One region of the Vibrio sp. Isolate22 genome, then DNA from elsewhere that is predicted to be linked to it. Evidence: predicted binding sites of a transcription regulator. Region 1 holds the regulator's gene; each other region holds the start of a gene.
What was found. The regulator MetJ, encoded in region 1, represses methionine synthesis genes. The targets are predictions, from matches to a motif close to TTAGACNTNTANANGTCTAA.
Positions count from the first base shown of each region.

Region 2: metA (homoserine O-succinyltransferase) is a predicted target of MetJ. The motif match lies at 2,280-2,299, and genes of this name have one in related genera.
Region 3: metE (5-methyltetrahydropteroyltriglutamate--homocysteine S-methyltransferase) is a predicted target of MetJ. The motif match lies at 1,442-1,461, and genes of this name have one in related genera.

Region 1 covers NZ_JAKEUW010000009.1:55,191-59,417, reverse strand. Annotated here, with positions in the region: gene rpmE (50S ribosomal protein L31) at 1-60, shown strand, start outside; gene L1D55_RS07695 (malic enzyme-like NAD(P)-binding protein) at 394-1,683, shown strand; gene metJ (met regulon transcriptional regulator MetJ) at 1,827-2,147, opposite strand; gene L1D55_RS07685 (O-succinylhomoserine (thiol)-lyase) at 2,355-3,536, shown strand; gene L1D55_RS07680 (bifunctional aspartate kinase/homoserine dehydrogenase II) at 3,539-4,227, shown strand, end outside.
Region 2 covers NZ_JAKEUW010000074.1:4,906-9,132, forward strand. Annotated here, with positions in the region: gene L1D55_RS24360 (M20/M25/M40 family metallo-hydrolase) at 1-1,084, shown strand, start outside; gene L1D55_RS24365 (DUF3859 domain-containing protein) at 1,174-1,611, opposite strand; gene L1D55_RS24370 (ATP-binding protein) at 1,690-2,058, opposite strand; gene metA (homoserine O-succinyltransferase) at 2,323-3,264, shown strand; gene pilW (type IV pilus biogenesis/stability protein PilW) at 3,439-4,170, shown strand.
Region 3 covers NZ_JAKEUW010000004.1:55,098-59,324, forward strand. Annotated here, with positions in the region: gene L1D55_RS04235 (hypothetical protein) at 1-41, shown strand, start outside; gene L1D55_RS04240 (DUF4250 domain-containing protein) at 140-340, shown strand; gene L1D55_RS04245 (LysR substrate-binding domain-containing protein) at 459-1,370, opposite strand; gene metE (5-methyltetrahydropteroyltriglutamate--homocysteine S-methyltransferase) at 1,653-3,998, shown strand; gene gspS2 (GspS/AspS pilotin family protein) at 4,085-4,227, opposite strand, start outside.

The sequences.
Region 1 (4,227 bases):
ACAGGCGGCCGTGTTGATCGCTTCAACAAGCGTTTCGGTGCTCTTTCTAGCAAGAAGTAATTCTCGCTATTTAGACATAAAAAGGACACTTCGGTGTCCTTTTTTGTTGCCTGAAATTCGAGAAAACATCAACTTTCACCTCAAGCTTTTATTCTCTCCTGCACTAAGCGGCTTACCTCAATATTGAAGGGTAATTCTTCGCTTATGACTCATCACTGCAAATCCGCTCGAAAGTTCAACAAGCGATAGTAATTTCAACTGCTCACTGGTCTTATTAGTAGTGAAATCTCGTTTTTTAATGAGACAGAGGCCTTTACCACCTAGGAACTTTGAAGTACATCCATTAACATGAACAAGATCCCCCTAATAATAATATCCTAGGAACCTACACCTATGTCTGAAGACAGCCGCCAAGACCAATCCTCTCAAGAATTATCACCTCAAGAACAATTCCGTCAGCAAGCTCTTGATTATCATGAGTTCCCAGTTCCAGGCAAAATTGCCATTGAGCTGACGAAGCCTGCAAACTCTGCAGAAGACCTAGCACTTGCTTACAGCCCAGGCGTGGCTGAGCCAGTTCGTGAGATCGCACAGAACGTAGATAACGTTTACAAGTACACAGGTAAAGGCAACATGGTTGCAGTTATCTCTAACGGTACAGCGATTCTTGGCCTAGGTAACCTTGGTCCAATTGCTTCTAAACCAGTAATGGAAGGTAAAGCGCTACTGTTTAAGCGTTTCGCTGGTTTAGATTCTATCGATATTGAAGTAAAACACCGCACAATCGATGAGTTTGTCGATACGGTTGCGAATATCGCAGATACATTCGGCGGTATTAACCTAGAAGACATCAAAGCACCAGACTGTTTTGAGATTGAACGTCGCCTGATTGAGCGTTGTGATGTACCAGTATTCCACGATGACCAACACGGGACTGCGATCGTAACAGCAGCAGGTATGCTGAACGCGATCGAACTTCAAGGTAAGAAGCTTGAAGAGTGTAAGATCGTTTGTCTAGGTGCTGGTGCAGCAGCGGTTGCTTGTATGGAGCTACTGATTAAGTGTGGCGCTCAGCGTGAGAAGATTTACATGCTAGACCGTAAAGGTGTGATCCACACTCGTCGTGATGATCTGAACGAATACAAAGAGCTGTTCGCAAACAACACAGATAAGCGCACGCTTGAAGATGTTATCGAAGGTGCTGACCTATTCTTGGGCGTATCAGGTCCTAACCTGCTTCCAGCAGAAGCACTAACGCTGATGGCTGATAAGCCAGTTGTGTTTGCATGTTCAAACCCAGATCCAGAGATCAAGCCAGAGCTTGCTCACGAAGTTCGTTCTGACCTTATTATGGGGACGGGTCGCAGTGATTACCCTAACCAAGTAAACAACGTACTTTGTTTCCCATTCATTTTCCGTGGTGCACTTGATGTACGTGCAAGCGAAATCAATGACGAAATGAAGCTAGCGGCAGTAAAAGCGATTCGTGACCTAGCGAAAGAAGAAGTACCAGCGGAAGTACTAAAAGCAGCGGGTGAGACGTCACTTGAGTTCGGTAAGGGTTACATCATTCCTAAGCCTATGGACCCACGTCTACTTCCTCGCGTAGCGAAAGCAGTAGCAGAAGCGGCGGTTGAATCTGGCGTTGCACGTATTGAGATGCCTGCTAACTACATGGCATAGAAGCTAAACAAAATAATAAAAAACCGACTCATCTGGAGTCGGTTTTTTTATGTCTCTTATTCACAGAACACTGAAAATACGAATCAGTAATGTGAACATTCAGCTAAAGCGACTCAATATTGAAGGCAGTGACTGAGTTATTGTTATTCTTCGTCAAACGCTTCGAACTCGATACCCATCTCTGTCATCAGCTTTTTCACTTCTGCAGGAATATCATCTGGGCGGTCTTTACGAAGGTCTTCATCCGTTGGCAGTGGTTGGCCTGTGTACGCATGTAGAAAGGCTTCGCACAGTAGCTCACTGTTTGTTGCATGGCGAAGGTTGTTGATCTGGCGGCGAGTACGCTCGTCAGTAAGAACCTTTAGCACTTTTAAAGGGATAGAAACTGTAATCTTCTTTACTTGTTCGCTTTTCTTTCCATGCTCAGCATATGGGCTTATGTATTCACCATTCCAGTCGGCCATTGCGTACCTTCATCACTTTAGTTGTTAGATTAAATTAATAGTGGTGATTTTAGCGGGATTTACCGCCATAAGCAAAGACATATAGACGTCTAGAAGTGTTGACGTCTCACGTTTATGAAAGTAAAGTGAATAACATATATCTAACACAGCCGCAAAATGCCGACAAGCAGCTGTGACTCTCAGACGCAAACTTGTAAGGAAGCACCTATGAGCAGCCGGAAGCCAGCAACAATCGCAGTACGTACTGGTATCGAGTCAGACACGCAACACCATGCCGTTGTCCCACCAATTTATCTTTCGACTAACTATGGGTTTCCCGCTTTTGGTGAAGTGCCAAAGTATGATTACACCCGTTCTGGTAACCCAAACCGCGGTTTATTAGAAACAGCACTGTTTGAGCTTGAGTCGGGCAAAGGCGCGGTAGTTACTAACTGTGGTACTTCGGCACTGAACTTATGGGTTTCGGCTTTCTTAGGTGGCGATGATCTGATCGTTGCACCACATGACTGCTACGGTGGTACTTACCGTCTGTTTAACACTCGCTCTCTTAAAGGTGACTTCAAAGTTCTGTTTGTTGATCAATCGGATCAAGAGGCATTGGACGCGGCGATCGCACTTAAGCCAAAGTTGATCTTATTAGAGACACCATCAAACCCGTTGGTTCGCGTAGTTGATATTGCAGAAACCTGCCGTAAAGCGAAAGAGATTGGTGCGCTGGTTGCTGTCGACAACACGTTTTTGACTCCTGTGTTCCAAAAGCCTTTAGAGTTGGGTGCTGACTTTGTTATCCACTCAACGACCAAATACATCAACGGCCACTCGGACGTTATTGGTGGTGTGGTGATCACTAAGACAGAAGAGCACGCTGAAGAGCTAGCATGGTGGGGCAACTGTATTGGTGCGACCGGTACTCCATTTGATAGCTACATGACGCTGCGTGGTATCCGTACGCTAGGTGCGCGTATGCGTGTCCACGAAGAGAGTTCGCGTGAAATTCTGACTGCGTTGCAACAGCAAGATCTTGTCGGTGCGATTTATCACCCAAGCCTTCCTGAACATCCCGGTCATGAGATCGCTAAGAAGCAACAGTCAGGCTTTGGCTCAATGCTGAGTTTTGAGTTTGCAGGTTCATTCGAGGCGCTCAAATATTTTGTTGGCGAGTTAGAGTTGTTCTCTTTAGCGGAATCACTTGGCGGTGTAGAGAGCCTGATTTGTCACCCAGCGTCGATGACTCACCGTGCAATGGGTGAAGAAGCGCTAGCAGAGGCGGGCGTTTCTCAACAGTTACTGCGTCTTTCTGTTGGCCTTGAAGATGCAGAAGACCTGATTGATGACCTTAAGCAGGCGTTTGAAAAGACACAACGCTTTATCGCTGAAGGGGAGGGTTAATAATGGCAACCTTTCGCCAGCTACATAAATTTGGTGGTAGCAGTTTAGCTGACCCTGAGTGTTACCTACGTGTGGTAAACATTCTTAGAGAGTATTCATCAGCAACCGACTTAGTGGTTGTGTCGGCAGCAGGCAAAACCACTAACCGTTTGATTGAGTTTGTAGAAGCGCTTGATAAAGATGGGCGTATTGCTCATGAGTGCCTACAAACCCTTCGTCAGTTCCAGCTTGAACTGATTGAAGCACTGCTTGAAGGTGAACCTGCAGAGCAGCTTACGGCGACTATCCAACAAGAATTTACCGCTTTGGGTGAGCTAACAGCCCCTCTAAGCGAAGCACAAAAAGCACAGGTCCTAGGTCACGGTGAGGTTTGGTCTTCACGTTTGTTAGCTGCTTTGTTGTGCCAACATGATTTACAAGCCGTCGCGCAAGATGCTCGTGCTTTCTTGCGTGCTGAAGTGGGTGCACAACCAGAGGTGGATCGTGCACGTTCTTACCCTCTTATTAAAGAAGCGTTAGCGCAACATGCTCATTGCCGCGTGGTGATTACCGGCTTTATGGCGCAAAACAGCGATGGTGAAACGGTCTTGCTTGGTCGTAACGGCTCAGACTATTCAGCAACCGTGATTGGCGCTTTGGCTGAAGTGGATCGCGTAACGATTTGGAGTGACGTAGCTGGCGTATACAGTGC
Region 2 (4,227 bases), on a different contig from region 1:
TCTAGTCGACCATTTCTGCGATCTTGTGAAAATCGATAGTGAATCTCGCAACGAAAAAGCAATTGCTGAAGCGCTGGCTGAGCAGTTAGGCGAACTAGGTTTTGACGTGCATAAACTAGCGGTTCCTGAAGAAGTATCGAATGGCTTCAACATCTACGCGCGTTTAGACGGCACACTACCAGGTAGCACAGTATTCAGCTGCCACATGGACACAGTAACACCGGGTATCGGCATTGAACCAATCATCGAAGACGGCATCATCCGCTCAAAAGGCAACACTATCCTAGGCGGCGATGACAAATCTGGCATTGCGGCTATCATGGAAGCCGTTCGCTGCATTAAAGCTGAAGGTCAAGCACACAAGACCATTGAAATTGCATTCACAGTGTTCGAAGAAGGCGGTCTATTCGGGTCTTTGAACTTCGATATGTCTTACATTCAATCAGAGCACGCTATCGTTCTAGATACAGGCGGCCCTATCGGCACTATCGTAAACGCGGCTCCAGGCCAACAAAAAATCGTTGCAACAATAAAAGGTCGCCCTGCTCACGCTGGTCTAGCACCAGAAGAAGGCATCAGCGCAATTCAAGTAGCGGCAGATGCTATCACCAAAATGAACCTACTTCGTATTGATGAAGAAACAACTGCGAACGTAGGTATTGTTGAAGGCGGTCAAGCGACTAACATCGTTATGCCAGAGCTTAAAGTGGTTGCGGAAGCTCGCTCACTAAATGGCGATAAGCTAACAGCGCAAGTTGAACATATGATTTCAACGTTTGAAGAGAGCGCAAAGCAGTTCGGTGCTGAAGTCGAAATCGAATCAACTCGTGCTTACGATGCATTCGTCATTGCAGACGATCACCCGCACATTCTTTCTATCAAATCGGCGTTCGAAAAGCTTGGCGTGACTGCAAACACCAAACGCACTGGCGGCGGTAGCGATGCAAACAACTTCAATGCGAAAGGTTTAACTACGGTTAACCTATCTACGGGTATGGCGAAAGTTCACACTACGGAAGAGTACATCGCAGTGAAAGACATGGTTGCTATCACTGAGTTTGTTGTCGCTTACGTAACACAATAATCTTACTTCTAAGCTAGATGACGAACATCGTCTAGCTAATGTCAAAAAGCCGAGCCCATATAGGACTCGGCTTTTTTGTTTAGATTTATCTAGATAATTCGAGACTGGAACCCTCTACGCTTCCAAAATTGGCCTTCGTCTTTTGCTACTAAGTCGAATGTCTTATCTGCGATGATGTTACCTTTGAGTTCGACCGTCATGCGCCATTTACCAATCTTGTTTGAGACTGGTGCCCAAATGGTGTCGCCTAGGTAGAAATCCCAATCATTATTGCCAACGTACTCTTCGCCATCAAACGGCTCAAGCACTTCGCCTTTGTCGGTCGTGATATGTGGGTGGTAAATGCAGTAACGGATTTTTTCGCCTTTGGCTTTTTTAATATTCAAGATATAGCCAAACTCCACGTCGATTTCAGCGTCAACGGTAGTGGTGAACTCTTGGATTTTAGGTAGGTCTTTAGACTTAGAATCCCACGTGGAGTAAATACCGTAAGAAGTCATCTCTACGACAACAGAACGTTTTGCCATTTCAATCGTTACCTTGGAATTGCTTTGTTAGTTTAATATGAGGGTTCGCCCACTCTATAGAGCAGCACGAATGTTGAGCTACTCTTGCCAATCTCTCGCCATGCGCTTGATCACTGATGGTTCAATGTCGTGAATAGTTCCGTAGTTTTCTCGGCAAACTTCAATCACTAAATCCGCCTTGTATTTAAGTGCAAGCTGACGATAAGCCTTCATTTCCCAGTATTTGATGAAGGTGTTCGATACGACGACGTCCTTCCCTTGCTTTAGACCATTTTCAGCGGTGTTCTTGCACCACTCATGGGCCTGTTGTAACTGTTTAGGGTCAAAGCAGTATTCACCTTGTTCGTTGACAAAATACATATCGGCTTCGACATGCAAGGCGTCATAAGTTTTTGCTTTTGTTGACTTACCCGAACCTGGCAGCCCTCGAATGAGTATTAGCTTCATTGATACATTACGGCTTAAATCAAAAGCATGAGTTTATCGTAAATAGTACTCTGTTGCTCTGATTACTGGCGATATCAACACTTAATCACTCTTCTACACGTCTTGGCATTGCTAAGCAGAGACAATAACCACAAGATAACTAAGTGCTCTCTTGATAAAAACACAAATAATTTACAACTATCCATTTTGTATATCGACAAGCGTATCAAACTATTATAGATTTAGATGTATAGACGTCTACATATCTAGCTTAGGGAGAAAGCTGTGCCTATCCGCATTCCAGACCAATTGCCAGCGAGCGATGTTCTTCGTGAAGAAAACATCTTTGTTATGCCGCTATCAAGGGCATCGACACAGGAAATCCGTCCACTTCGAGTCTTGATCCTCAACCTAATGCCGAAGAAGATTGAAACCGAAACTCAATTCTTACGCCTTCTATCGAACAGCCCGTTGCAAGTGGATGTTGAACTGCTTCGAATCGATGACCGTCCAAGTAAAAACACACCGACCGAGCACCTCGATAACTTTTACCGTCAATTTGAGATGGTGAAAAACCGTAACTTTGATGGATTGATCATCACTGGTGCGCCATTGGGTTTGGTGCAGTTTGAAGATGTTATCTACTGGGATCACCTAAAAACCATCATGGAGTGGGCTAACAAGCACGTGACCTCGACTCTTTATGTGTGCTGGGCTGCTCAAGCGGGCTTGAAATTGCTGTATGACTTACCGAAGCGCACTCGTAAAGAGAAGCTGTCGGGCGTTTACAATCACGAGATCCATAACCCTTACCACCCTATTCTGCGTGGTTTTGATGACACCTTCTTAGCACCACACTCTCGCTATGCAGATTTCTCACCCGAGTATCTAGCAGAGCATACTGACCTTGATGTCCTTGCGACGTCAGATGTCGCTGGTGTGTATCTCGCGGCAACCAAAGACAAGCGAAACGTGTTTGTGACCGGTCACCCTGAATACGATGCGCATACGCTTCACAACGAATACATCCGTGATTTGGGTGAAGGCATGGAGCCAGTCATCCCAATTAACTACTATCCAAACAATAACCCAGACAACAAACCCGTTGCGAGCTGGCGAAGTCACGGGCACTTACTGTTCTCAAACTGGCTAAATTACTGCGTTTACCAACAAACGCCTTACGATTTGGATCACTTCAGCGAAGAGAACTTCACCAAAGACGACTAATTCTGTTAAGTCGCCTTCAAGTCATATCGTTCGCGCGAGCCGTTTGTCATCCCTCGATTTTGAGTCGGTAACAAACGGCTTTTTTATGGCGGGTGAGTCGCATTACCTCACCTTTTTGCCATTTAAAATAACGACTTCTCCTATCATGAACAAGCATCAAGAAGGAGTCCGTTAATGCCCGCAGCCAAGTTATTACATTCATTCATTATCATTGTTGCCATCTTGGTTTCGGGTTGTGTTTCCGTTACTGAGGGAGATACCAAAAAGGTCGATTCTGACCCTGTTTCAATGTCTGAATCGAGGATTGCGCTTGGCTTGGGATACATGGAACAACAGAACATGGTTCGTGCGCGAGAAAACCTAGAACTCGCGATTCAACATGCACCCAATTACTATCGTGCTCGCCTTTCCATGGCGCACTACTATGAGCAAGTCGGTGAAATTGACGAGGCAAGACAAGAGTACAAAAGAGCTCTTCGACTTGATTCAAGCAACGGAAACGTCCTCAATAACTACGGGACGTTTTTATGTAAGCAAGGCGAGTATAAACAGGCCGATAAGTACTTTAATCGCGCCATTGACCAGCCCTACTACTTAGTATCCGCCAGTTATGAGAACGCAGCTTTTTGCGCATTTAAGGCAGGTAATACAGAACAAGCCAAGTATTACTTCACACGCGCCATTGACCATGATCCGAACCGAGTAAAGTCGATATTACAGTTATCGAAAATTGAAGTGAGTGAAGCCGATTATAACGACGCTAGGCTTCGTCTGTTTAAGTTCCACCAGCGGTATGGCTATCAAATTCCATCGCTTCAAATTTTAGTCGATCTCGAAAAGAAAGCCGGAAACCATGCGCTTGAGAAGAAGTACCAAAGTAAGTTGGATGAATTGCTCTCTGCTTAACCAAATCTAATAAAAACGGGCTTGTTGATTGAACAACAAGCCCGTTTTTATTAATAG
Region 3 (4,227 bases), on a different contig from region 1:
TAGCCGCTGTCGTTGGCCTAACACCAATTTGGGCGCTGTAAGCATTTCTGTGTGTTAAGAAGTGTGATCTGTTTTTTAGCGTGGGGCGGTTAAGCGTTCTAAACTTAATTCTAGTCAGAGTGTTCGTAAGGAGTACGAGATGGATTTAAGTAACGTCAAAAGCCTAGATAGTATTATCTTGCTGGGAATAGTGAATGAAAAACTGCGCTTAGAATGCGACAGTTTTGAAGAGCTGATTAGCATGTATGAAATGGATATAGAAAGTGTCGTAGGTAAGCTAGACATGCTTGGCTATCAATACGATCCACTGACGAACCAATTTAAGTCATACGCAAGGTAATCTATGTTTCGTGAATGAACAGGTATCGCGAAACCAATGCTGCGGAATCTAAAAAGTCACAGGTAATCTGTGACTTTTTTGTTTTTGTACTTTCGTACAGCTCTAATAGCTTATATAGCTAAACAACTTCAATTCCATCCAGGTGGCTCTTACTCTGCTGCCTTGCCGTGCTGAAGAATGCTTGCAGGTACCGCTTGTCTTTCTCTGAATTTCTCACCGCAGCAAACAATCTTCTTGAAAGTCCTTTACCCAGCGGCTTACTAGCAATCAACCCTTGTCTTGAAAACTCACTGATTGCCCAGTTTGGTAAGGCTGCCACTCCTAACCCGGCTGATACCATTTGCACTAACATCAAGGTGTTGTCTGCTTGCTTCCATTTCTTCGGTTCTATACCTGCAGGTTGCAAGAAGTGTTTTACCACATCTAGGCGTTGCTTTTGAACTGGGTACGAAAGCATCGTGAGATCGCTAAGATCTTGTGGATCAATGCTTGGATTCTCAGCCAAAGGTGAGTTAATTGCTGTGATCAATCGCATCTCGAAATCGAAAAGTGGCTCATAGTGGATCTCGGAGCGAGGCTGAATATCTGAGGTGATCACCAGGTCCAACTCGCCAGCCATTAGCGCAGGTAGGGGCTCAAAGCCAAAACCGGACGAGAAATCGAGAGTCACGCTTGGCCAAGCAACTTGATACTCCTTCAGAGCAGGCATTAACCATTGAAAACATGAGTGACACTCGATCGCCATATGTAGGCGACCATTCACGTCCTCTTTCAGACTCGCGAGTTCATTCTCTGCTTTGGCGATTCTTGGTTGAATCTCATCAGCGAGTTTTAGCAAGATCTCACCCTCTGAGGTGAACTTTACTGGCCGAGTTTTGCGTAGGAACAACTGCCCACCAATACGCGCCTCTAGGTCCTTCAATTGATGAGAAAGCGCCGACTGAGTCAGATGAAGAGAGGTCGCTGTTGCGGTGAGTGAACCGCTGTCTCTTAAGGTCGTCAATGTTCGCAGATGTTTAAGCTCTATCATGAGTATTCCTCATATTCCCTAAGCCAATTCAATATTTCTTAATAATCACCCTACGGGGTTTTTTATCATTTGTAAACGTCTAGATGTCCAGATGGATTTAATTAAATTGATCTCAGACTGCTTGATGATGAATATTTTTAATAAACAAGATGAATATTTGGACGTTGTTCGTTGAGCTGATTCGGTAGATAGTTTAGCCATCCAGACGCCTTTTTGAGAAAGCGCAATTTTCAACAGGCAGTCTGAAAAGATACTAATAATTATTGAATAAGGAATCGGTTCATGACGACAACAACGCATATTCTTGGCTACCCACGTATCGGTGAAAAACGCGAACTCAAATTCACACTAGAGAAATACTGGCGTGGGGAAATTGATCAATCTGAACTCAAACAACTAGGCAGCGAGTTGAGAAATCGTAACTGGAATGTACAAGCTGATGCGAATCTTAGCTTTGCAACTGCGGGTGACTTCGCATGGTACGACCATGTACTGACAACGACTTTGCTTTTAGGGCACGTACCAAAGCGTCATGCTGGTGGTAGCGAAGAGGAAAAAGCTATCCCTGATTTAGATACCTTGTTCCGAGTGGGGCGTGGGCAATCACAAGTTCAAGTCGCTTGTTGTGGTGGGAAACACGCTTCTGAAGGTACGAAAAACGGTTCAGCAGCGTCTGACATGACTAAGTGGTTCAATACCAACTATCACTACATCGTTCCTGAGTTCAGTAAAGGTGACTCATTTGAGGTGAGCTGGCCTCAATTGTTTGATGAGGTGAATGAAGCCGTTCAAGCAGGGCATAAGGTGAAACCTGTCCTTATTGGTCCACTGTCTTATTTGTATCTAGGGAAAGAGGTGGAAGAGGGATTTGACCGCTTAACCCTATTGCCTCGCCTGTTGACCGCTTACCAAGCGATTTTGGCTAAGTTAGCCAAGTTGGGCGTTGAGTGGGTTCAAATCGATGAGCCGATTCTTGCCCTTGAGCTTGAAAAACAATGGGTCGATTCATTTAAATTGGCTTATCAAGTCATTCAAGGTGATGTGAAACTGTTATTAACCACGTACTTCGATTCGGTGACAGACACCTTAGATACAATCGTCAATCTGCCTGTTAATGGATTGCATATTGATTTAGCTGCAGCGCCACAGCAGCTCGATGAAGTCGTGAGTCAATTACCGGAAGAGTGGGTGCTGTCTGCCGGTATCATTAACGGACGCAATGTCTGGCGAGCGGACTTGGCTACTCAGCTTGAGTTACTGCGACCAATAAAAGAGAGGCTAGGCGATAAGCTGTGGGTGGCAAGTTCATGTTCGCTGCTTCATAGCCCCGTTGATTTAGAGCTAGAAGATTCACTCAGTGAAGAAGTGAAGAGCTGGTTTGCTTTCGCTAAACAGAAAGTCACAGAGGTTAGCTTGTTGGGTGCGGCGCTAGACGGCGATCAAAATGCCATTTTAGCGTGCGAGACTTATAGCCAGCCGATTGTGGCTCGCAAGAGTGCAACCCATGTTAATAAGCCACAGGTACAGGCTCGCCTCAACACGATTACAAAAGCACTAGCTGACCGCAGCGCTCCTTACCCAGAGCGAGCTGCACATCAGTCGGAAGTTTTAGGTTTACCGTTGTTACCAACTACAACGATAGGTTCGTTCCCACAGACCGGCGAGATCCGTGTTCAACGTAGCGCTTATCGCACTGGGAAGTTGAGCGAAGCGGAATACACGACTGCACTAAAAGGTCATATCGCGGATGCGGTGAAGCGCCAAGAAGCACTCGATTTGGATGTGTTGGTACACGGTGAAGCGGAACGCAACGACATGGTGGAGTACTTTGCAGAGAACTTAGCTGGCTTTCAAACAACAAAGTTTGGCTGGGTACAAAGCTACGGCTCTCGCTGCGTGAAACCTGCGATTGTGGTAGCGGATATTGAGCGCGAAAAACCGATAACGGTTGAGTGGTCGACTTATGCGCAATCACTGACATCTAAACAGATGAAAGGCATGTTAACGGGCCCGGTCACTATTTTGTGTTGGACGTTCCCGCGTGAGGATATCTCGCGTAAAGAGATCACTAATCAGTTGGCATTTGCGCTGCGTGATGAAGTGTCTGATTTGCAAGATGCAGGGATCAACATTATTCAAATTGATGAACCTGCTATTCGTGAAGGTCTGCCTCTGAAAAAACGCGACCATGCAGAATATTTAGAATGGGCGGTTGATGCCTTTAAGATTTCCGCGGCTAGTGCTAAGCCAGAGACTCAGATTCACACTCATATGTGTTATAGCGAGTTCAATGAAATTATCGACTCAGTTGCCGCATTAGACGCTGATGTGATTACTATTGAGACGTCTCGTTCGAATATGGAACTGCTTAAAGCGTTTGAAGAGTTTAACTACCCGAATGCGATTGGCCCTGGTGTTTATGATATTCATTCACCAAACATCCCATCACAAGAGTGGATTATTAGCATGCTTAAGAAAGCGGCGGAAAAAATACCTGCCGAACGCTTATGGGCAAACCCAGATTGTGGTCTTAAAACTCGTAACTGGGCGGAGACGGAAGCGGCATTGACTAATCTTGTCTCAGCAACCAAAACACTACGCAAAGAGTGGGAATCTGTTGAGGCATAGCTCAGCCTAGGATTTTGATTGTTCAATAAAATAAAGGCCTCGCAAATACGAGGCCTTCTAGTTTTATGTTTGTTCGAATCTCGAATCTAGCTGTCGGTTTGACACGTATCTTTGCTGATAAGCTTCTCGACCATCAGTTGTCCGCGTGTGTTACGAATCTTGATGTTGTAAGCCAATCCCATATCTAGGTTTGCTCTTACCTCTGAGTTGGTGCAGTAGCTATTCACAC